DNA from 4 places in the Chitinophaga sp. NPDC101104 genome. Region 1 is predicted to be linked to each of the others. Evidence: riboswitches for the same ligand, from Rfam matches in the RefSeq annotation. Region 1 holds a riboswitch; each other region holds the start of a gene.
The links. A riboswitch is a leader RNA that binds a small molecule or an ion and turns the genes downstream of it on or off. The one in region 1 is predicted to bind cobalamin.

Region 1 (5,650 bases):
TGAAAGCCGCGCTGCAACGGCAGTTCGGCGGCACAGACGATATCAACGGCGAAATGTGGTTGATCAAATAAACAGTGATTGAAAAGCAAAGGGCCTTCCGTTCTGGAAGGCCCTTTTTTTATGCCGTCACCGCCCGGGTATCGATAGAGCGGAATTTATGTTGCAAATGTTGCGGCGGGGGGAAGATGTGGGGATGGAAGAGGTGCGCGAGCACTTCCACGCCATCGGTGAGCGTACTGGCGCTGGGCTGGGTGAAAAGATCGTAATCCGCGAGATGGACTTCGTTGTTTCGGACGGCCTGGAGGTTTTCCCAGCCCGGTACTTTGGTGACGAGATCCAGCTCGTCGAGCGAGCGGCCGGTGAGGAACCCGCAGGGAGCGATCACGAGCACTTCGGGATCGTAGCGGAAGATTTTTTCCCAGGGCGTAACGATGGAATCGCCCGCGGGGTTAGACAGCATGTCGACCCCGCCTGCGTAGGCCACCTGGTAAGGGATCCAGTGCCCGCAGTTGTAAACAGGCGCCATCCATTCCATGATCATCACGCGGCGGAGGGGCGAGCGGTGCTGGCGAAGGCGGTCCACCACGGCGTCGAGCCTTTGCTGGAGCGCGGTCACGTATGCGAAAGCGGCGGCTTCTTCGCCGAGGGCGCGGCCAATGGTAATGGCGCACTGGAAAACATCGTCGAGGTTATTGGGACTGAGGCTCACCAGCGCCGGCTGCTTTTCGAGTTTGTAAACGGCCTGCTGGGTGCAGTGCGTATCGATCTGGCAAACCTCGCACACGTCCTGCGTGAAAATCACATCCGGCGCGATGGCCGCAAGCACCGGGTCATCCACGTAATACAAGCTTTTCCCCTGTGCTTTGGACGCGGAAAAGATGCGATCGATTTCCTCGCTGCTGTAATGTTTGCCTTCGAGCACGCAGCGGACCACTTTCTGCTTTTCGGCCAGTGCGGCGGGCGGGCATTCGAACGTGATACCGTCGAGCAAATGCTGGAGGCCCATGTCGTAGATCATTTGCGTGGCTGCGGGGAGGAAAGAACTGGCGATCATTGTTCGGGAGGTTTGGGTGAAAGAAAAAAGGCCGGTTTGCGGCCGGCCTTTTCATGATTTATCGGGCGGAAAGCGCCGGGACCCTGTTTTCCAGCCAGCTGAACAGGCCGAAGAAGATGCCGCTGTACACGACATTGGAAATCAGGGTGTTTTTGATGAAGGGGACGCCCAGCGCGTAGCACTTCATGAGCCCCGCGAAATCGCGGCTGAAGGGCAGGCCGGTGGTCATGTCGATGCTGGTAGGGCGCATCCAGGTGCCGAAGTCCACGATCAGCCAGTATACGACCGCTGCGAGGATGGAAGCGCCGAGAACGGGCAGCACCTTCACGTTGCGGATCACCAGCTGGCCGATGAGCACCATCGCGGCGAAGCCGATGTAATTCCAGTACCAGCCCTCGAACAGGAAGCCGTCCGCATACGCCGCATACACCGTTTTCATCACGATCACATCGCTGAGGAAAAGCGCCAGCAAAGGGAACAGGTAGCTCTTCCATTTATCGGCGAACATCGCACCGCCGAAAAGCGCCATGGCGCCCAGCGGGGAAAAGTTGGAAAACGGCGTGAGCTGGCCTGCGGCAAGTATGCGCAGTACGCCGCCCGCTACGATGAAAAGCAGTAATACGATGAAACGCGGCTGGATTTGTTTGATGGACATGCGTCAGTTATTTAGATCAGAATGAAAATGATACGCCGCTCTGCATGTTGAAGCCGAGGGTGGCGTAGCCGTAAATTTCCCAATATTTTTTGTTATTGGTGATATTATTTGCGTTGAAGAACACGCGCGCTTTACCCAGGTTGTATTCCGCATAAGCGTTCCACATGGTGTAAGGGTCCAGCGCCACGTTTTCCGACCGGGGGAACTTGTAGAACAGGTCGTTACGGGTGCCTGTATGTTTTACGGTGGTGCTGACGAACAGCTTTTTGGTGGCCTGGAAACCGATCTCGATCTGGCCGGTATGGTTGGGCCGGCGGATGAGGTTGGAATACGTCGTGTCTTTCCCGCTGCCGCCAACGGTCGTCACTTCGCCGTCTACATACGCGTAAAACCCTTTCACGGTGAGCTTTTCGATGGGATGGGCGATCACTTCCACTTCCACGCCTTTATCTTTCTGCTGGTTGTAGTTAATGTATTTGTAGTTGATGTAGGAGATCTGGTTTTTGATGTTCCTGCGGAAGCCTACCACGCGAAGGTCCAGCTTGTTATTGAACAGGAACGTCTGCGCACCGGCTTCATAGCTCACGGCATCTTCCGCTTTCAGGTCTTTGTTGCCGTAAATGCTGTACAGTGAAGTAAGCGTTGGCGCTTTAAACCCGGAAGCCACGCTGGCGAACACTTTGAACTTGTCCGAAAACACGTAGCTGGGATTGATGGTGTAGGTGAACTGGTTGCCGAACTGGCTGTGAAGGGTGTACCGCCCGCCGAGCTCCATGTTGAAGCCATGCAGGTCCTTGAGGAACAGGGCTACGTACGGACTGGTGGAATGCTGCTCCCGGGTACGGTATTTCACGTCTTTGAAGTTGGCGGTATCGGTGAGCTCGGACTTCCGGTATTCCGCGCCGGCCATCACCTGGAACCAGCTGGTAATGTCGTAATGACCGTACAGGTCGCCATAATAGGCGCGGCCGTCCGTAAAGGTCTTGCCCCAATCAGTTTCGTCGTCGCGGGTCACTTTCTGGTACGCGAAATTCCCGAAGATGGCGCCTTTCGAAAGGTCATATTGCGCACGGACGCCGGAATGCAGCGCGTTGGATTTGTTCTTGTTGAGCTTGCTGTCCACGAACGGGCCGCCGTCGAAACTGCTTTTATAATCGCTGAAGAACAGGAATGGCTGCAGGCGGAGGTTTTCGGTGGCCTGGATACCTACGGTGGCATTGAGGCCGTTGGATGTGTACCCGTCGCGGTCGAAATCGCCTGTGCCGGTCGTATCTGCCGCTTCGGAAATACCGTCGGTCGTGAAGTGGGTGAAGCTGATGTTGTAGTCTACATTGTCCTGCTTGCCGCGGAGGCCTGCGGAGCCTTTGAGGCTGCGGTTGGAGCCGTATACCAGGTCGCCGTAAACATTAACGGGCTTGGTGCCGCCTTTTTTGGTGATGATGTTGATCACGCCGGCGATGGCATCCGAGCCGTACAGGGTGGTAGACGTTCCCCTGAGGATCTCGATACGTTCTACCTGGTCGATGGGCAGGAAGCGCAGGTCGATGGCGTTCCCAGTAAGCCCGGTAGCGTCCGCTACGGGGATGCCGTCCATGAGGATGGTGGTGTACTGGGAGGTAGCGCCGCGGAAATAGACTTCGCGGTTTTTGCCGGGGTTGGAGAAAGCCCCGCCGATCACGATGCCGGCCTGCTCATTGAGCACGTCTGCCACGGTGCGGCCCGTGTTGTGACCGATGGTCTGGGGCCCGATGACGGTGAGCACTTTACCGGTTTCGGATTGTTTCTTGTTGAACTTGGTGGCGGTTACCACAACCGTGTTGAGTTGGGAAACCTGTGTGGAGTCTTGCGACTGCGCGGTGTGCCCGGCGGCGAGGATGCCGGCGGTCAGGACCAGGTGTGTTTTTTTCATGTAGGCCATAGATTGTAAAAAAATCAGTGGCGCCGGGGAGAATTGAAAAGTACGTATGATGGCAGCAATGCCGCATATGCCCTCCGCTTTTCACCCGAAAGCGCGGATTAAAAATGGTATGCGGCAGGTCTTCTGGCTTCGCCCGCTTCCCGGGAGGCCTTCCCGTTCCGATGTGCCGGAACAGTGGCTGGGGTCCTGGAAAACGTTAAATGCGGGCTTACAGCTACGGGGATAGCTCCGGATTTTCACCGGATTCCCTATTAATGCCGGCCCCGGAAAGGGACCTGGCAACCGTGTACCGGCCGCAAACCTACGCATATTTTGGTAAATACAGCGTTAATCGGTTATCTTGTATATCATGAGCATCAAACCGAAACTCGGGCCGTTCGACCTTACCATGATCGTAGTCGGACTGGTCATCGGGATGGGAATATTCCGCACGCCGGTCAGCGTGGCCCGCGAAACGGGCACGCCGCAATTATTCTATATGGTTTGGGTGCTGGGAGGGCTCGTTACGCTCTGCGGCGCCCTCACCTATGCCGAGATCGGCTCCCGGTTCCCCGTGGCAGGCGGGTTTTATAAAGTACTTTCGGTCGGTTTCCATCCCGCATATTCTTTCATGATCAACTGGACCCTCGTCATTTCAAACGCCGCTTCCATCGCGGCGGTTTGCATCGTGGGAGCGGAATACATCGGCCCCGTCATCCTCCCCGGACCGATGCAGCACGAAGGCGGGCGCAAAACCATCGCCATCACGGCCGTGCTCGTGCTATACATCATTAATATGCTCGGCATCCGTATGAGCGCCAGCTGGCAGAACGTGCTGACGGTTTTTAAAATGACCCTCGTGCTGCTGCTCTGCCTGGCGGCCTTCAGCAGCCATGTGGCGCCACCGGCCATAGCAGGCGTTCCGGTGGCGGAACACAGCTGGGCTTACATTTTCGGGGCCGCGCTCGTGCCGGTTTTCTTCACCTATGGCGGTTACCAGCAAACGATCAACTTCGGGTCAGACGTCCGCGAGCCGTCGAAAAACATGCCGCGCTCCATCCTGCTGGGGATCGGGATCATTTTGCTGTTGTACCTCACGGTCAATTACGCCTATGTGAAAGTGATCGGGTTCGAGCAGCTGAAAACCACCGAAGCCCTCGCCGCCCGGATGGCCGAAGCATTTTTCGGGGAATATGGCTTCAAGGTAACTTCGGTACTGCTGTTCTTGTCGGTACTGGGATACGCCAACGTCAACCTCATGTCGAACCCCCGGATGTATTACGCCATGGCCGAAGATGGCGTGCTGCCGGGCGTTTTCAGGCGGGTCAATGCCAAAACCCAGGTGCAGGAAGTGGCGCTCACCACCTTCGCGCTGCTCATCGTCGGCATGCTGTATTTCCTCAGCAACTTCGACAATATTATCCAATATGTCATGCTTTTTGACTCAATTGGCCTTGCTTCAGCCGCAGCCACGATATTTGTGCTCCGGAAGAAAACGGCGCACCTCGACGGAACGGGCATCTACAAAATGAAGTTCTACCCCGTCGTTCCCGCCATTTTCATCACCGTGTATTTATTCGTCACCGTCAATATTTTTATAAAAGATCTAAACCAGGCGCTCGGAGGGATGTTTTGGTTTGTAGCGGGGCTACCCATTTATTTTTTCATGCGCTATGCCGTACGGCGGCGTAGTTAGCGCTATCAGTTTGACATATGGACCTTTCATTTATAATAAACCAACTGGGTGAAGACCGGGAGCAGTATTTCAATGCCATTGCACCACCCATCATGCAAAGCAGCAACTTTGCGTTCAAATCGGTGGGTGAGATGCGGGATTTGTTGCGGGATGAATACAAAGGATTCCTGTACACGAGGGGCAACAACCCTACCATCGATATTCTGCGGAAGAAGCTGGCGGCGCTGGATGGCGCGGAAGACGCGCTGATCTTCGGCAGCGGTGCGGCGGCCATTTTCGCGGCGGTGCTGTCGCAGGTTCAGCAGGGCGATCATATCGTGTCTGTCCGCGATCCCTACAACTGGGCCG
Region 2 (5,650 bases), 2.9 Mb from region 1:
AGCGTCTGGCCCGGTGAAATCTCGCGGACGGGCCGCGGCGCGGTGATGTGGACTTCCCTTAACTCGCGGACCTTCGCTGAATCCATGCCCTGCTGCGCGGTAGCACTGCCTGCAAGCAGCAGGCAGGCTCCGGTACAGCGGATTTTCCAGTAGGATTTCATGGCTATGGTTGAATAACGGTCATGGCAGGGAAGTACCATCCGTCGTATCGGATCGTTTTCTTCAAGGCGCCGGTTTGGGCGTTGTAGAACAGCACGCGGTTCTCGCTCCCGGTATACGGTCCGTTGATCGTCGTGATCACGAGCTCATCGGTATGATGGTCGTAATTCACGCCGGAGCCGTAGAAATATTGACCGGCGGGCAGGGTGATGAAAGGCGTGGCCAGCGAAGCGGCGTTGCCCACCACATATCGGTACAATTTAGTGCCGTATTGCCAGTTGGCGGCGGGCTGGATGATGAAAATGTGGTCGTTGACGGTGGATGCCGCCATTTGTACGCTTCTCCACGCGCCGAAAGGGTTCACCGAAGCGAACGGCATTTTCACGGAATCTTTTACGAAAGTGGTGGGGTGAACGGACATGAGGAGGGAATCCTTCGCGCCGTAAATCCTCCCGTACTTTCCCGTCACAAAACCGACCGTAGCCTTGAAAGGCTTGCCTGCCACGACATACGTGGTGGCGTTGAGGACGATCATGCCGTCGTTATTGCTATGTGCGAACACGTAGTTCCCGGATTTTACCATGTTGCCGATGGCGCCCGATACGCCGGCGATCTTGCTGCCGATGGCGAGCGACGTGAGGTTGATGGGATAAATGCCGTCGTCTGCCCCGATGAGGCCACGCGTAGCGTCGAGCCCTACGAATGACATCGCTTTGCCGGAAACAGCGTTCTCCACGCGGCCGGTTTCCACGAGCGTGGAAGCGTCTGTCACCACCAGCGGGCCGCCGGCTTTCACGACCAGGTACAGTTTACCGTTATGGATGGCGCCGTATTGCAGGGTGTTCATCACGCCGCCGAGGCTTTTGCCAATGTTTGCGGCATGATATACCCAGGGCACGAGCGTATCCGCGCCGTATTTGTAAAACCATACGCTGCCGGATTGCGTGCCGAACCAGCCTTCGTTGAGGACGAGCACGCCGTTGGCGTATTGCCCGAGCACGGTGATGTTGTATACCGCGGAGTCTTTACCGTGGGGTGTGGAAGCGGCGAAAGTGATTTTATAGTCGCCATGCGCGCGGGGTTTGAAGGTGTAGGTGGCCTTATCGCCGATGGTTTCGCCGTTGAGGGACCAGCGGAAGGAAATCCCCGGGTCCTGCGTGAACTCGGGTTTCAGCTCGAGCTCCTGGCCAACGGCGATGGTTTGTTCCGGTTTGGCGATGTGGACGCTGGGGCCGGAGGGCCTTACATCGTCCGATTTGTTACAGGCGGCTACGGTAGCCATGAAGGCGAGGCCGAGCAGAATGCGTACATGTTGTTTCATATGTTGGTTTATTTGTTTTGAAACAACCATCCGGGAAGCACGCATCATACCCGCAAACAAGTTTGCAAGAGCACGACGCGGGACGATCCCAACGCGCATGGAGGGTTATACGAATAAGAATATAAATACCTGGTAAAAGGCTTTACATCCCTGGCTTTTCACCCGAAAGCGTTGAATGGTAAATACATGAGGCAGGTCTTCTGGCTCTCCTGCTTTACCGGCGTGCCTTCCCTTCTTTTGGAAAGTGGCATGCAGTGATGCCGGTAAATGCGAATGCAGGATTACAGCTACGGGGATAGCTCCGGTTTTGCACCGGATTCCCTTTTAATGCGCGCCCCTGGTGAGGGGTCTGCAACCAAATGCGATGCAAACCTACGGTGTTGGTGGGAATAAAACAAATGATTCGTATCATCGGGGTGTCCAACAAATTTGACTATTGCCCGTTATTAGTGAGTATGCAACATGATTTCACCTGGGAATTCAAGGGCCGGCGGTTCCACGGCATTACCTGGCAGCGGGAGCATTACGATCGGGTTATGGTCGTGATCCACGGCATCGGCGAGCACGTGGAGCGCTACGCGCCGCTGGCGGAATTTTTCAATAAGGAAGGGTACCTGGTAACGGGGATCGATCATTACGGCCATGGCAAAAGCGACGGCAAGCGCGGCGATGCGCTGAAGCTGGAAGAAATTTTCGATTACCTCGAAGCGTTCCTGCAATTTACGTGGGACGCGCACCCCGCGCCCATGGTACTTTACGGGCATTCCATGGGCGGTGGGCTCTTGACGGGCCTGCTTCTCCACCGTCAGCCCGATGTGCAGGCCGCCGTCATATCCGCTCCCGCGCTCCTCCTTCCGCAAAAGCCCAACGCATTCCTGCGGGGTATTTTGAAAACAGGCGCATCCCTCCTGCCCCATTTACGCGTCAAAACCCCGCTCGATATCCAAAAGATCTCGCACGATGCGAACGAAGTGGCGAAGTTTGAAAACGATCCGCTGCGCCACCCTTTCGCCAGTTTGCGCCTCATGCATATTATAGTGAGCAATGGAAGGTGGTGCCTCCGTCACGCCGATCGCCTTCAGATTCCTTCACTGCTCATGCACGGCAATGCCGATAGCTTCACGAGCGTAGACGGCTCTCGCCGGTTCGCGGAGATGGCCCCGAAAAAACTTATCACTTACAAAGAATGGGACGGCCTCTACCACGAAATGCACAACGAGCCCCAGCGCCCGGAAATCTTCCAGTTCATGGCAGGCTGGCTCAGCGCCGTGCAGTTACGTCCGTTGGATTAACATGCCGTTCCCGCAAATAAAAAAGGTGAAAACGGCCCGTTTTCACCTTCTGGTGTTATACCGAAAAATGATTGTTTCAACCCTTCCCCTTCAGGAACCGGTCGAAGTACGCACGGTCCAGCGCCTCCCGGTGGTCCGGGTGCGCGAGGCCGATGAGCGCCCTGGCGCGTTGTTTCAGGTTCTTCCCGAAAAGGTCTGCCGATCCGTATTCCGTCACCACCCAATGCATGTGCCCGCGGGTCGTTACCACGCCCGCTCCTTCCTTGAGGAACGGCGTAATGCGGGAAATCCCCTTGTTGGTGACAGACGGCAGCGCGATGATGGGCTTGCCGCCTTCCGACAGCGATGCGCCGCGGATGAAATCCATTTGCCCACCAATCCCCGAATACTGGTAAGTGCCGATGGAATCCGCGCACACCTGCCCCGTAATATCGATTTCGATGGCGCTGTTCACCGCTGCCACCTTGGGGTTCCGGCGGATGATCGAGGTATCGTTCACATAACTGATGTCCATGACGCGGATGGAGGGATTGTCGTGCACGAATTTGTACAGCTTTTCCGTACCCGTCATGAACGCTGTCACGGTTTTCCCGGTATTGATCTTTTTCCGCGCGTTATTGATGACGCCGCTTTCGATCAGCGGGATCACGCCGTCAGACATCATTTCCGTATGCAAACCCAGGTCTTTGTGGCCCGCCAGGTTGCGCAGCACCATATCGGGAATGGTACCGATGCCTAATTGCAGGGTGGCGCCGTCTTCGATGAGCGCCGCCACATGTTTCCCGATCGCTTCCACCGCAGGTGTAGCCCCGGATGAATAGTCGACCACCGGCAGCGGGGCTTCGTGCCACACCAGCGCGTGGATCCGGCTGATATGGATGAACCCGTCGCCATGCGTGCGCGGCATATTCGGGTTTACCTGCGCCACTACGTATTTTGCCGTATCCACCGCCGCACGGGCAATGTCTACCGAAGTACCGAGGCTTACATACCCGTGCGCATCCGGCGGGGAAACCTGTATGAAGGCCGCATCCAGCGGGAGAATGTTGCGATAGAAAAGTTGGGGGATTTCGCTGAGGAAGATCGGCACGTAATCGCCCGATTCGCTGTTGGACACGGCGCGTGTAGCCGCCGATACGAAAAGGGAATTGAAGTAGAAAGCCTTCCTGCATGCCGGGGCGTCGAAATTGACGTTGCCGAGCGTGGTGATGCTGACCAGTTCCACATTTTTCAGTGCTTCCGCACGGTTTTGCAAGGCCTGTACGAGCAGTTCCGGGGTGGCGGCGCTGCCATGCACGAATACGCGTTGTCCGGATTGAATATGGGCCACGGCCGTGGCGGCGTCTATGTATCGTAATTCCATGAATGGGTTGCGGTTTTGAACAAAATTACCGGAGGAAGGCCCCCGGCGCAATGATCCCCATCGCCGGATACCGTTCCGGGATCATGGGTCGACCTGACAAAAAACAGCCCGGTCCGCCGAAAGCGCCACCGGGCTGCATATTGCCATCTTACAATGTAGCCATATCGATCACGAAACGGTACCGCACATCGCCTTTCAGCATCCGCTCGTACGCTTCGTTGACATAATTCATGTTGATGACTTCCACGTCTGACACGATGTTATGTTCCGCGCAGAAATCCAGCATTTCCTGCGTTTCCGCGATCCCCCCGATCATGGACCCCGCGATGCTGCGGCGGTTCCCGATCAGGCTGAAACCGGCTATCTCCAACGGCGTCGGCGGTACGCCCACGCAAATCTGCACCCCGTTCGTCCGCAGGAGGCTTTGCGCCATATTATAGTCGTGCGGTGCGGAAACGGTATCGAGGATGAAATCGAAGTAATTCCGGACGGATTTAAGCTGCGCCTTGTCGGTCGTGAGCACGAACTTATGCGCCCCGAGCGCCTTGGCATCGGCTTCCTTTTTCGGGCTGGTGCTGAGCATCGTCACTTCTGCACCGAATGCGGCAGCGAATTTCACGGCCATGTGCCCCAATCCGCCAAGCCCCATCACCGCTACTTTATGCCCTTTCCCCACTTTCCAGTGGCGCAGCGGCGAATAGGTAGTGATACCGGCGCAAAGGAGCGGCGCTACGTTGGCCAGCGGCAGTTTGTCGGACACTTTCAGCACAAATGCTTCGTCTGTCACGATCATACTGGAATATCCGCCGTAAGTCGGCGTTTTATGGTCCTGCTCATAGGAATTATACGTGCCGGAAGAGCCGTTTTCGCAATATTGTTCGTTCCCGTCGTTGCAGTTCGAACATTTGCGGCAGCTGTCGACCAGGCAGCCCACCGCGGCCAGGTCTCCCGGTTTGAATTTCGTTACCTTGTCGCCCACACGGGTCACGCGGCCCACGATCTCATGACCGGGCACCATGGGGTAAATGGAATTGCCCCACTCGTCGCGGATCTGGTGAAGGTCGGAATGACACACGCCGCAATAGAGGATATCGAACTCCACATCGTGCGGACCGGGATCGCGGCGTTCGAACGACCAGGGAGCTACGGCAGATTTTGCGTCTTGCGCGGCATAAGCTTTTACTGTTGTCATAATATTTGGATTAGCTTTAAGTTAACAATGTGCCCGACAGGATTGTTGAAGAAGCGCGGGTAAAGGTAACGAAATATCAAATCGATGAAACAGGTTCCACAGACAGATCAGTTTACCGGACTTTCGGCCGCGGAAGCGGAATCGAGGCTCCGGCAGTATGGCAAAAACGTTTTCCGCGTGAAGCAGGTGCCGCGGTTTTTGGTGATCATCTGGAATATGGTCCGCGAGCCCATGTTCCTGCTGCTCCTCACGGCATGTCTGCTGTATTTCATATTGGGGAGCGTTTCCGAAGGATTGCTCATGCTCGCCGCGATTTTGCTCGT
Region 3 (5,650 bases), on a different contig from region 1:
ACCGCCCGGCACCGCGCACGCATGGCGCAACGGCAGCCATACGGAACCGCTGCATTTCACGTACGAGATCGCACCGGCCATGCAGTGGGAAAGTATCCTCGAAACATTATGGTCGCTGTCGCAGAAAGGCGCGTTCAATCGCAGGGGCATTCCCTGCTTCCTGCAGCTGGCGGCCACTTTGCACCGCTATCCGGACCATTGCTACATGGCTGGCGTACCGGTCACATTGCAGAAATGGGCATTCCGGATGCTGGCCGTATTGGCGAAATGGCTGGGGTACCGGCCATTCCACAAGTATCGCGGGGTGGGGGGATTATGATGCAACCTGTTTTACGTCGCACGATAAGTTATTAAAGACGCTTCTATGAAGAGATGGTATGGCTGGAACGTGATCCGGTCTTATCAATGAAGCCGAAACAAGGCCGCGCTGTTTCCAGCGCGGCTCTTTTTTATCATCGTCCAATCGTTTCCTTCACGCCGGCCCTTACCGCTTTCGCAGCTTCGACCATATTGCGGAGCGCGGCTTCCGTTTCGGGCCACTTCCGGGTTTTCAGTCCACAATCCGGGTTCACCCAGATGTTGCGCGCCGGCAGATATTCGGCGGCTTTGCGGAGGAGGGATTCCATTTCGGCTACAGACGGCACCCGCGGCGAATGGATGTCGTACACTCCGGGCCCGATCTCGTTCGGGTATTTGAAATCCGCGAAAGCCTCCAGCAATTCCATTTGCGACCGCGACGTCTCGATCGTGATCACGTCTGCGTCCATCTCCGCGATATGGCGGATGATGTCGTTGAAATCGCTGTAGCACATGTGCGTATGGATCTGTGTCCCGTCCTGCACGCCCGATGCGGAAACGCGGAAGGCGCGCACGGCCCAGTCGAGATACCGTTCCCGGTCAGCCTTGCGGATCGGCAAGCCTTCCCGGATGGCGGGCTCGTCGATCTGAATGATGCCGATCCCCGCCCGCTCCAGCGCCACCACTTCGTCGCGGATTGCCAGGGCGATTTGTGCCGTGGTTTCGGAACGGGGCTGATCGTCGCGGACGAAAGACCATTGCAAAATAGTGACGGGCCCGGTCAGCATTCCTTTCATCGGCAGCGCCGTACACGATTGTGCGAACACCGACCAGCGAACGGTCATATCCTGTTCGCGGCTCACGTCCCCGAAAATAACCGGCGGCTTTACGCAGCGGCTGCCGTAGCTCTGTACCCAGCCGTGTTGCGTGAATGCGAACCCTTCGAGTTTTTCCCCGAAATATTCCACCATGTCGTTCCGCTCGAATTCGCCGTGCACGAGCACATCCAGCCCGATATCTTCCTGCAGCCGGACCGTTTCCCGCGTAGCGGATTCCAGCGAATCGTCGTATTGCGCCTGTGTAAGATCGCCTTTTCTGAATGCGGCCCTCAGCGCGCGGATATCCGCCGTTTGCGGGAAAGAACCGATCGTGGTGGTGGGGTACATCGGCAGCCGGAACCTGCGCTGCTGCAATGTTTGCCGGTGCACGAAACCGGAAGCCCGTTGCGCATCGCGCTCCGAAATGGCCGCCACGCGCGCTTTCACGGCGGGCTTGTGGATGCGGGTGGATGCCCCCCTCGCGGCGATGGCCGTTTCGTTGGCCGCCAGCAAGGATGTTTCGCCATGGAATATCCTGTCCAGCTCCGCCACTTCCTGCAGCTTCTGCCGGGCGAACGCCATCCAGGATTTCAGTTCTTCATCGAGCTGCGTTTCCAGCTCCAGGTCGGCCGGCGTGTGCAGCAGGGAGCACGACGGGGCTATCATCACCCGGTCTTCCCCCAACTGGCTGACCGCTTTTTGAATGAACGGCAGCGAACGGCGGTAATCGTTTTTCCAGATGTTCCTTCCATCGATCAGGCCCAGCGACAGCGACATTTTCGGCGGCAGCAGCGGCAGGAGTTGTTCCAGCTGCGCGGGGTCGCGCACCAGGTCGATATGCAGGCAGCACACGGGCAGGGAGGCGGCCAGTCCCGCATTGTCGCGGAGCCCTTCGAAATAGGTCGTCACCATGGTGCGGAGGCCTTTGCAATGTTTCGCTATCTCCGTGTAGGCGTAACAGTAAGCTTCCGCCGCGCCTTCGGGGAGGTCGGTGGCGAGGAAGGGCTCATCGAGCTGCACCCAGGCGGCACCGCGGTCGCGCAGGCGTTGGAGGGCTTCGATGTAAACGGGGAGCAGCCGGGGCAGCAGGCTGAGGCGGTGGAACCCGGGTTCTTTTTCCTTGCCGAGCAGCAGGTAGGAAACGGGGCCGATCAGCACGGGTTTCGGCGTAGCGGCAAGCTGGTGCTTCGCTGCGTCGAAGGCGTTGAAGACTTTGTTGGAGAAGAGCCGGAAAGACTGGTCTTTGCGGAATTCCGGCACGATGTAATGATAGTTCGTGTCGAACCACTTGGTCATTTCCATGGCGGTGAGATCGAGGCCATGTTCCTGGCATCCGCGTGCCATGGCGAATGCGAGATCGGTTTCGGTGTTCTGCGGCACGTCTGTGACCACGGGCGCGTACCGGTCGGGAATGGCGCCAACGAGGAGCGACATGTCGAGCACATGGTCGTAGTAACTGAAATCGTTGCAGGGGATGAGGTCCATCCCTGCGGCCTGTTGCAGGCGCCATTGTTCTTCCTGGAGACGTTGTGCGGCAACGGTCAGTTCCTGGCGGCCGATGCGGCCTTGCCAGTACGCTTCGCAAGCTTTTTTGAGCTGGCGTTGGGCTCCCATGCGCGGGTAGCCGAGGGTGTGTTTCAGCATAGCAAAAACGTTTTTAAGACATTAATGTGGATTAATGCTCCTTACGGTTTTCGTATGCTTTCAGGAAATGTGAGTAGGCATGGAACGGCGGGGCATACGTTGCCCATGACGGTCCCGACCATTGCTTCAAATCGCGAAAGCAAGATCTTTCATAGCGGGCAAGTATCCTGGCTTGTAACATTACCGCCGTTCTTCTCATCCTGTTCAGGTCAGGACAATGAACGCCTGGGGCGGTAACTCTGGCAGTTACTTACAGTTGCGCGACAGCCCGTGATTTGCACACGGTTCCTTTTTAAATCCGGCTTTCGCCGGCTACCACGCTATGGAAAATATGAATTGGGTAAAGAACTCGGGACCAAAGATAGGAATGTCCGCATTCAAAACCTATCCGCCGGGCTTGTTAATGCGCATTAACCAATAAAAACTTTGGCACAGTATATGCAAAGTTGGGTCTGACCGGCTTATACCTAGTAGATTGAATATTACCGGAAAGCCATATAAAAGATTCAGACGTATACCTGTATACTCGCCTCTATTTTTATTGAAACTTCCACTTTAGCAGCATGTACCTAACGTACCGCTTTATTTGCGGCAGGCCTTCGTATGCCTGTGCTGCAGTGGGCAACAGCGACTCGTATATGAAAAGGATATTGGTAATTGAAGACGATTTATTAATGATCCATGTAGTAGAGCTGATCATTAAGAAGGAAGGACACCATGCAGATCTGGCATACAACGGAAAAGAAGCGGCCATGTTATTGGGGACGTATGATTACGACCTGGTGATCGCCGATCTGAAGCTGCCTTTCCCCCATTTAGAAGAACTTTCAGCGCAATTGCGCGCCCAGCGCGGGCGGCGTAGTTTGCCTGTTATCATGATACTGCCCGCCTATTTCGTTATGGACAGTATTTCTTCCTGGTTCGGCATGGAAGCGGAAGAAATCATTATAAGGCCTTTCAGTCCACTCGAGTTGACCACAAAAATCCAGGCGCTAGTGAACTGACGCGCCTCTTCTTTCCTCACCCGGCCCTCCGGTCACGGCTCCCCCCAGCAGGTGACCGGCGCCGGTCAGGAAATCCCCCGCTCCATCTTCATACACCAATTCATTTGTATCATCAACCCCGTACCACCTGGCATAAGGTATTTATACCCGGAAAGGCGGATATTTGCCCCATGGATATTTTTACCATTTCGGTGGACGAGCGCCGCTTCGAAGTGAAGCCTTTCGTGAAAGGCTATGGCATGGCGTTTCATGTCGATACGGGCGACGGGCTGGTGATCTTCGAGCTGGACGAGGAAGACAGCCTCCGCGCCATCTCTCAGGGCCCTACCCCGCCGGATTCCGCACTGGTAGGCCGCATCGCCGATGCGATCGTGGCGCACTTCGGATGATTTGCCAATATTTTTAGCTATATTTGCTAATGAAATTAGCATCATGATCGCCCTGGTTGACTGCAATAATTTTTACGTGAGCTGCGAAAGGCTCTTCCACCCCGCCGTCCTTCACCGCCCCGTGGTGGTGCTCAGCAATAACGATGGCTGCGTGATCTCCCGCTCCGAAGAAGCGAAAGCCCTCGGCATCCGCATGGGAGCGCCGGCCTTCTTCATGGAAGACCTGCTGGAGCGGAACCAGGTCGCGGTCTTTTCCTCGAATTACACCTTATACGGCAGCCTGTCGCAGCGCGTGATGCAGGTGCTCGCCGGCTTCGTGCCGGAAATGGAGGTCTACAGTATCGACGAAGCCTTCCTCGATATCACGGGCCATGCGTCCCCCGCTACGCTGGCAGCGGCCATCCGCACAGGCGTGCTGCACAACGTCGGAATGCCCGTTTCCGTAGGCGTGGCGCCCACCAAAACCCTCGCCAAGATGGCCAACCGCGCCGTCAAAAAATCCAGGCTGCCCGAAGGCTTCCTCGTGCTCGACTACCCCGGAAAAACCACGGCCGTACTCGCCGCCACGCAAGTGGAAGACATCTGGGGCATCGGGTCGCAATACGCCGCCATGCTTCACCAGAAAGGGGTCCACACGGCGCTCGACCTATCCCGCGTGCCCGATGATTTCGCGCGGCGGGAACTGACCGTTCAGGGTCTGCGGCTGGTGCATGAGCTGCGCGGCATTCCGAGCATCGGGATGGAGGAATCGGCGCCGGCGAAAAAAGCGGTGTGCGTGGCGCGCTCGTTCGGGCAGTTGCTCACCGAAAAGGACGATATCCGCGAAGCCCTCGCCAATTACGCCGCCGTGGCCGCGCAGAAGCTGCGGGCACAGGGCTCGCGGGCCTCCATCATCCAGGTGTTCGTACAAACGAATAATTTCCGCGGACAGGATGCGCAATATCACCGCTCCGTGAACGTCCGGCTGCCCGTGCCCGCCAGCAGCACGCGGGAACTCATCCGCCAGGCGCTCCTGGCGCTCGACCGCATCTTCAAACCAGGGTACAATTACAAGAAAACCGGTATCGTAGCGATGGACCTGGTGCCGGATTCGCAGGTGCAGGAAAACCTCTTCGAATCCACCGACCACGAAAAGGAACGCAAGCTCATGCAGGCGCTCGACGGAATCACGCGGCACTTTGCCGGCAAACCCGTGCTGCGCTTCGCGGTGCAGGGCGGCGACAAGAAATGGGCGCTGCGGCAGGAACGGCTTTCGCCGTGCTACACCACGCGCCTGGAAGAAATCATCAAAGCGAAAGCGGAATAAATGACGGCATACGACCGATGATGAAAGCAATCACCCAACATAGCGCCACCTGATGCACAACCCGCTCGCCATATTACGGCCCGCCGTGCTGGAAGGGCTCCTGGCAGCGGGGCACCGCTGGTTCGTCCGGCAGCAATATCCCCGCGGCATGCACCCTTCGCTGAAGGCGGCATTCCTCATGTCGGCATACCG
Region 4 (5,650 bases), 1.1 Mb from region 1:
ATTCGATGATCTCGGTGCAGAGGTTGGAGGATTTGATGGTGCCGAGGTTCTGCTGGTTAGACTTGCGGTTGGCGGAGTCTTTATACAGCAGGTACGGCGTGCCGGTCTCGATCTGTGCGTCGAGGATGGCGAACCACAGGTCCTGCGCCTTCACGGTTTTGCGGGCGCGGTTTTCGGACTCGTATTTTTCGTACAGTTTCTCGAATTCTTCGCCCCAGCAATCGGCCAGTCCGGGTGCTTCGTGGGGGCAGAACAGGCTCCAGTCGCCATTTTCTTCCACACGTTTCATGAACAGGTCGGGCATCCAGAGGGCGTAGAAGAGGTCGCGGGCGCGCATTTCTTCCTTACCGTGGTTTTTGCGGAGGTCGAGGAACTCGAACACGTCTGCATGCCAGGGCTCCAGGTAAATGGCGAACGCGCCTTTGCGCTTGCCGCCGCCCTGGTCTACATAACGGGCCGTGTCGTTGAATACGCGCAGCATGGGGATGATGCCGTTGCTGGTACCGTTGGTGCCGCTGATGTAGGAGCCGGTAGCGCGGATGTTATGGATGCTGAGGCCGATGCCGCCTGCGCTCTGGGAGATCTTGGCGGTCTGCTTCAGGGTATCGTAAATGCCGTCGATGCTGTCGCCCTTCATGGTCAGCAGGAAGCAGGAGCTCATCTGGGGCTTCGGCGTACCGGCGTTGAACAGGGTAGGGGTAGCGTGTGTGAACCAGCGCTCGCTCATCAGGTTGTACGTTTTGATGGCGGAGTCGATGTCTTCTTTATGGATGCCGACAGCTACGCGCATGAACATGTGCTGCGGGCGCTCGGCGATCTTGCCGTCCACTTTCAGGAGGTAAGAGCGCTCCAGCGTCTTGAACCCGAAGTAATCGAACGCGAAATCGCGGTCGTAAATGATGGTGGAGTCGAGGATGTCGGCGTTCGCCTTGATGATCTCCCAAACATCGTCGCCCAGCAGACCGGCGTTTTTGCCGGTTTTGGGGTCAACGTATTCGTAGAGTTTCTTCATCGTTTTGGAGAACGACTTCAAAGTATTTTTATGCAGGTTGCTCACCGCGATGCGGGAAGCGAGCTGCGCATAGTCCGGATGCTTGGTCGTCAGGGAGGCGGCGGTCTCTGCGGCGAGGTTGTCCAGCTCGCTCGTGGTAACACCGTCGTACAGTCCCTGGATCACTTTCTTCGCTACATCTATTGAATCTACGTATTCCGGCGCCAGTCCGTAACACAGCTTCTCTACCCTTGCCGTGATCTTGTCGAACTTGACAGTTTCCTTTCTGCCGTCTCTTTTTATAACGAACATAGTGTGATGAATTTAGTGGGTGAAAAATGAATATGGCTGATTGAGGTTATACGAATGAACTAGAAATCTTCGTCGAGGCTGAAGGTTTGTGTTTCCTTGTTGCCCATTACGCCGGCTTTCTGGTAGTCGCCCACGCGTTTTTCGAAGAAGTTGGTTTTGCCCTGGAGCGAGATCATTTCCATGAAATCGAAGGGGTTGGTGGCGTTGTAGATCTTGCTTGCGCCCAGTGCCTGGAGCCAGCGGTCGGCTACGAACTCGATGTATTGTTTCATGAGGTCGGCGTTCATCCCGATGAGGGCTGCGGGCAGTGCTTCGGTGATGAATTCCTTCTCGATGGTAACGGCGTCGGCGATGATCTCGTGCACTTCTTTTTCGCTCAGCTTGCCTTCGAGCATGGAGTACAGCAGGCATGCGAATTCGCAGTGGAGGCCTTCGTCGCGGGAGATGAGCTCGTTGGAGAAGGTGAGGCCGGGCATGAGGCCGCGTTTTTTCAGCCAGAAGATGGAGCAGAAGGAGCCGGAGAAGAAGATGCCTTCTACCGCCGCGAACGCTACGAGGCGTTGGGCGAAGGTACCGTTCTCGATCCAGCGGAGGGCCCATTCGGCTTTTTTCTTCACGGCCGGTACGGTTTCGATGGCGTGGAAAAGACGGTCCTTTTCGGAGGGGTCTTTCACATATGTATCGATGAGGAGGGCGTAAGTTTCGGAGTGGATGTTTTCCATCATGATCTGGAACCCGTAGAAGCAGCGGGCCTCGGGGATCTGCACTTCGCTCATGAAGTTCACGGCCAGGTTCTCGTTCACGATCCCGTCGGATGCGGCGAAGAATGCCAGTACGTGGGAAATGAAGTGGCGCTCGCCGTCGTTCAGTTTGGCCCAGTCTGCCAGGTCGCCCGACAGGTCGATCTCTTCCGCGGTCCAGAAGCTGGCTTCATGGCGTTTGTATTGTTCCCAGATAGCGGGGTAGTTGATGGGCAGGAGTACGAACCTGTCCTTGTTTTCCTTCAGTAATATCTCGTTCTCGTTATTCATACAAGTTTTTTTATATGGTTAACCAGTTTTAGTTGCCAGTTTTGTGATTGAACGTGATCCGAAGGGCGACGAAGGTCCCTCATCCTCGTAAGGAAAGTAGCGGGGCCGTCAGCCAATACCTTGGATCGCGAAGGTTTTGACGTTGTCCGAAGTGCTGGCAGGTCTCCTGGCTATCCCTTGCCGGGGGCCTTCCCGCCCCGCTTTCGCGGAACAGTGGCATAATTTGTAGAAACCGGCATTGACAGGGGGTTACAGTAGCGCGTCTGCCCGTGATTTGCACACGGTTCCCTTTTAATTCCTCGCGTCGGACACGTCCGGAAGCCAGCACATCGTTGTCAAGAACTGCTGCAAATGTAATGATCAAACCCCCTGCACAAATTCATAAGTTACCCCCATATGTGGATAAAGAACTCAACAACTTTGGAGACGCCGCAGGGGCGGCGGATCGGGGCTTTTACACACGTAAATGCAGGTATTTGTTATGAGGAATTCTTACAATGTGTTGATTTTCTGGCACATATTAGCACAGTTAAAATGTATGTCGATCCGGGCACTGAAACCCAATTATTTGCACATTCATGGAAAAATGCATTTCTTTCCGGTGGATGGGAGGTATCGGAGCAGCGATCTCCATTTTTCAATATCCACACCCGAAAAACAGGGACCGTGAGGACTCCGGCTTATCCACGTTCCCGCATTGGAACGGAAGTGGAAAAACCGCAATCGCGGGAAAGGGTTAAAAAACAGGATTTCAATGTGAAGATCGTATCACGAGCGTGTCGCTTCCTCCCGTAACTTGCAGGTAACGTTAAATTCCGCGGATGGAGCAGTTGTTGGACCGAATTGCGAAAAACAGTGACCAGTTGGCTTTCGGCCAGCTCTTTTCCCATTACAGCGACCGGCTCGTTTATTTCGCCGCGGCGCTCGTCCGCTCCCGCGAAGAAGCCGAAGAAGTGGTGGCCGACGTGTTCGTGAAACTCTGGCAGAACCGCGCCCGCCTCCTGGAAATCCAATACTTCCAGACCTATCTCTACACCGCCGTCCGCAACACCGCCCTCAACCACAAATCCCGCTCGCTTTTCCCGCACGAAGAACTGGACGACCAGCACGCCGCCCTCATGCCCTGCGTAGTGTCTCCGGAAGAATCCCTCATCAGCCGCGAAAACCTCCGCCAGATAGAACAAGCGGTAAACGGGCTGCCCCTCCGCTGCCGGCTCATTTTCAAGCTCGTCAAGGAAGACGGGCTGTCGTACCGCGAAGTGGCCGAAGTGCTCGATATCTCCGTCAACACCGTTAACGCCCAGATCACCATCGCCCTCAAAAAACTCGGCTCCGCCATCGACCTGCGCAAGCCGTTCCGCATCCCCCTTCTCCGTAAATGACGGGTCGTCAAAATATTTTTTCAAGTCTTTTAACTGGACGGTCGAAAAACCGTGTCTAACTAATTAACCACCTGATTTTTTCCAGCATGGAACAAGAACAAAAGCTTTGGGAATTACTCGGCAAGGAATTGTCTGGCAGGCTCACCGAGAAAGAGCGGCCGGAGCTGGACATCCTGAAAAAGCAGTTCCCCGAAGCCGCCAGGCAATACGAAATATTAGGTTCGTTGCAGTTCAGGAGCGCAGAAACGCCTCCTGAAAGGAAAGAAGAACTGCTGGGCCGCATATTCGCCGCAGCCTCAGACCCGGCCGAAGCATTACCGGCCGAAATGCCCGGCCCGCCCCGCTGGCGGAAACTTTGGCTCGCCGCCGTTCCCCTCGCCGCCGCCCTCTGCGCCGGCGCCTGGTTCTGGATCGGGAACGGCAAGTCGGAAGATAAAGGCTGGAGCACCGTGCAAACGCGCAAAGGCAGCAAATCGAAGCTCACCCTGCCAGACGGCACCGAGGTGGTGCTCAACGCCGGCAGCTCCCTATCGTACGCAGAAGGCTTCCGCGACGGGGCACGCGAAGTGCGCCTCAACGGAGAAGGATATTTCAAAGTGGCGCAAAACGCCGAGCATCCATTCATTGTAACCACCAATTCAGTCGTAGTACGCGTACTGGGCACGGAATTCAACCTCCAGGCGTACGATTCCGAATCGAAAACGGAAACCACCCTCATTTCGGGTAAAGTAGAAGTGACCGTGAAAAAAGAAGGGAAAAGCTATCTCCTGGAACCCCGGCAGAAACTGGCCGTGGTCAGCAATCCGCCGCCGGCCAAAACGGGCCCCGCAGCCGTCCGGAACGAGCCCGCTCCGCCCAAAGTTGCGCTCCTCGCCGCTGATACCGACGACCGCGACAGCTCGCTCACCGCCGGCGCCTGGGTCGAAAACAGGCTCGTGTTCAACGACGAGCCCCTCGAAATCCTCGCGCGCCGCCTGGAACGATGGTACAACGTGGAGGTGGAGATACAGGACGAAGCCCTTAAACAAACCCGCTTCACCGGCAGCGTAGAAAATGAACCGGTCTCGCAGATACTGGAAATTCTGACCACGATCAAACCGATAAAATACAAAGTCACCGCGACCAAGATCATCATTTACTAACAAAAATTGCTAACAATGTACAGTTTACCACGTTCCACTTTCCAGCCTTCCTGACGCCCACCGTCCGGAAATAGGAACGGGAAATGCGCCAACATTCCCCGTTCAGTAAGTATGCAGGAAATCCGTCTGCTTTGGATTTCAACGGGTTTCCTATTGCCTTGACTTAACAATCAAATCTATGAAATTATTTACAAAACACGCTGCCAACAGGCAGTGGCATCAACTATTGCTGATCATGAAGATGAGTTTTGTGCTGACCTGCCTTTTCCTGCAGGTACATGCCGGCGTCTATTCGCAAAAACGTATCAGCGTGCAGGCCGACAGGCTGCCGGTGAGCCAGGTGCTCGCCATGATCGAGATGAAAACGTCGTACCGTTTTTTCTATAACAGCGACGAGCTTCGCAAACTCCCGCCGGTATCGCTCAACGTGACCAACAGCAGCCTGGCGGACGTGATGTCGCTCGTGCTCGCCAGCCACATGCGCTACCGCGTGATGGACGACCGCCTGGTAGTGCTCGGCAACGATATCGGGAACAAACAGTTCAAGCGCCTGACCGGTAAGCTGACAGACAGCAAGGGCGGCCCCGTTCCCGGCGCCACCATCGTCATCAAAGGCACCACCAAAGGCGTGGCCAGCGATGCCGACGGCCGCTTCGAAATAGAAGTGAACAACGGCGATGTGCTCGTGATCAGCATGATGGGCTTCAAAAAACAGGAAGTGCCGGTAGCGGGCAAAGATCAGCTCGACATCGTCCTGGAAGCCGATGTTGCCGGTTTGCAGGAAGTGCTGGT

Region 2: it holds a riboswitch for cobalamin, as region 1 does, so the genes downstream of both, ACQKLP_RS13945 (DUF5074 domain-containing protein) here and ACQKLP_RS02625 (TonB-dependent receptor plug domain-containing protein) in region 1, are expected to answer to the same signal.
Region 3: it holds a riboswitch for cobalamin, as region 1 does, so the genes downstream of both, metE (5-methyltetrahydropteroyltriglutamate--homocysteine S-methyltransferase) here and ACQKLP_RS02625 (TonB-dependent receptor plug domain-containing protein) in region 1, are expected to answer to the same signal.
Region 4: it holds a riboswitch for cobalamin, as region 1 does, so the genes downstream of both, ACQKLP_RS07115 (ribonucleoside-diphosphate reductase small subunit) here and ACQKLP_RS02625 (TonB-dependent receptor plug domain-containing protein) in region 1, are expected to answer to the same signal.

Annotation. Positions count from the first base shown of each region.
Region 1 is NZ_JBNNSF010000001.1:600,584-606,233, reverse strand. Features, by position in the region: gene ACQKLP_RS02640 (SusD/RagB family nutrient-binding outer membrane lipoprotein) at 1-71, shown strand, start outside; gene ACQKLP_RS02635 (ABC transporter substrate-binding protein) at 119-1,054, opposite strand; gene ACQKLP_RS02630 (DUF6580 family putative transport protein) at 1,113-1,709, opposite strand; gene ACQKLP_RS02625 (TonB-dependent receptor plug domain-containing protein) at 1,726-3,618, opposite strand; cobalamin riboswitch at 3,724-3,929, opposite strand; gene ACQKLP_RS02620 (APC family permease) at 3,977-5,302, shown strand; gene ACQKLP_RS02615 (trans-sulfuration enzyme family protein) at 5,320-5,650, shown strand, end outside.
Region 2 is NZ_JBNNSF010000001.1:3,485,949-3,491,598, reverse strand. Features, by position in the region: gene ACQKLP_RS13950 (TonB-dependent receptor) at 1-161, opposite strand, end outside; gene ACQKLP_RS13945 (DUF5074 domain-containing protein) at 164-1,480, opposite strand; cobalamin riboswitch at 1,654-1,855, opposite strand; gene ACQKLP_RS13940 (lysophospholipase) at 1,936-2,772, shown strand; gene ACQKLP_RS13935 (acetyl-CoA hydrolase/transferase family protein) at 2,849-4,135, opposite strand; gene ACQKLP_RS13930 (NAD(P)-dependent alcohol dehydrogenase) at 4,284-5,327, opposite strand; gene ACQKLP_RS13925 (cation-translocating P-type ATPase) at 5,412-5,650, shown strand, end outside.
Region 3 is NZ_JBNNSF010000004.1:59,713-65,362, forward strand. Features, by position in the region: gene ACQKLP_RS24010 (cupin domain-containing protein) at 1-319, shown strand, start outside; gene metE (5-methyltetrahydropteroyltriglutamate--homocysteine S-methyltransferase) at 453-2,759, opposite strand; cobalamin riboswitch at 2,900-3,095, opposite strand; gene ACQKLP_RS24020 (response regulator transcription factor) at 3,398-3,763, shown strand; gene ACQKLP_RS24025 (hypothetical protein) at 3,934-4,152, shown strand; gene ACQKLP_RS24030 (Y-family DNA polymerase) at 4,196-5,458, shown strand; gene ACQKLP_RS24035 (hypothetical protein) at 5,511-5,650, shown strand, end outside.
Region 4 is NZ_JBNNSF010000001.1:1,721,822-1,727,471, forward strand. Features, by position in the region: gene ACQKLP_RS07110 (ribonucleoside-diphosphate reductase subunit alpha) at 1-1,303, opposite strand, end outside; gene ACQKLP_RS07115 (ribonucleoside-diphosphate reductase small subunit) at 1,363-2,334, opposite strand; cobalamin riboswitch at 2,474-2,675, opposite strand; gene ACQKLP_RS07120 (hypothetical protein) at 2,731-3,129, shown strand; gene ACQKLP_RS07125 (RNA polymerase sigma-70 factor) at 3,156-3,716, shown strand; gene ACQKLP_RS07130 (FecR family protein) at 3,803-4,858, shown strand; gene ACQKLP_RS07135 (TonB-dependent receptor) at 5,037-5,650, shown strand, end outside.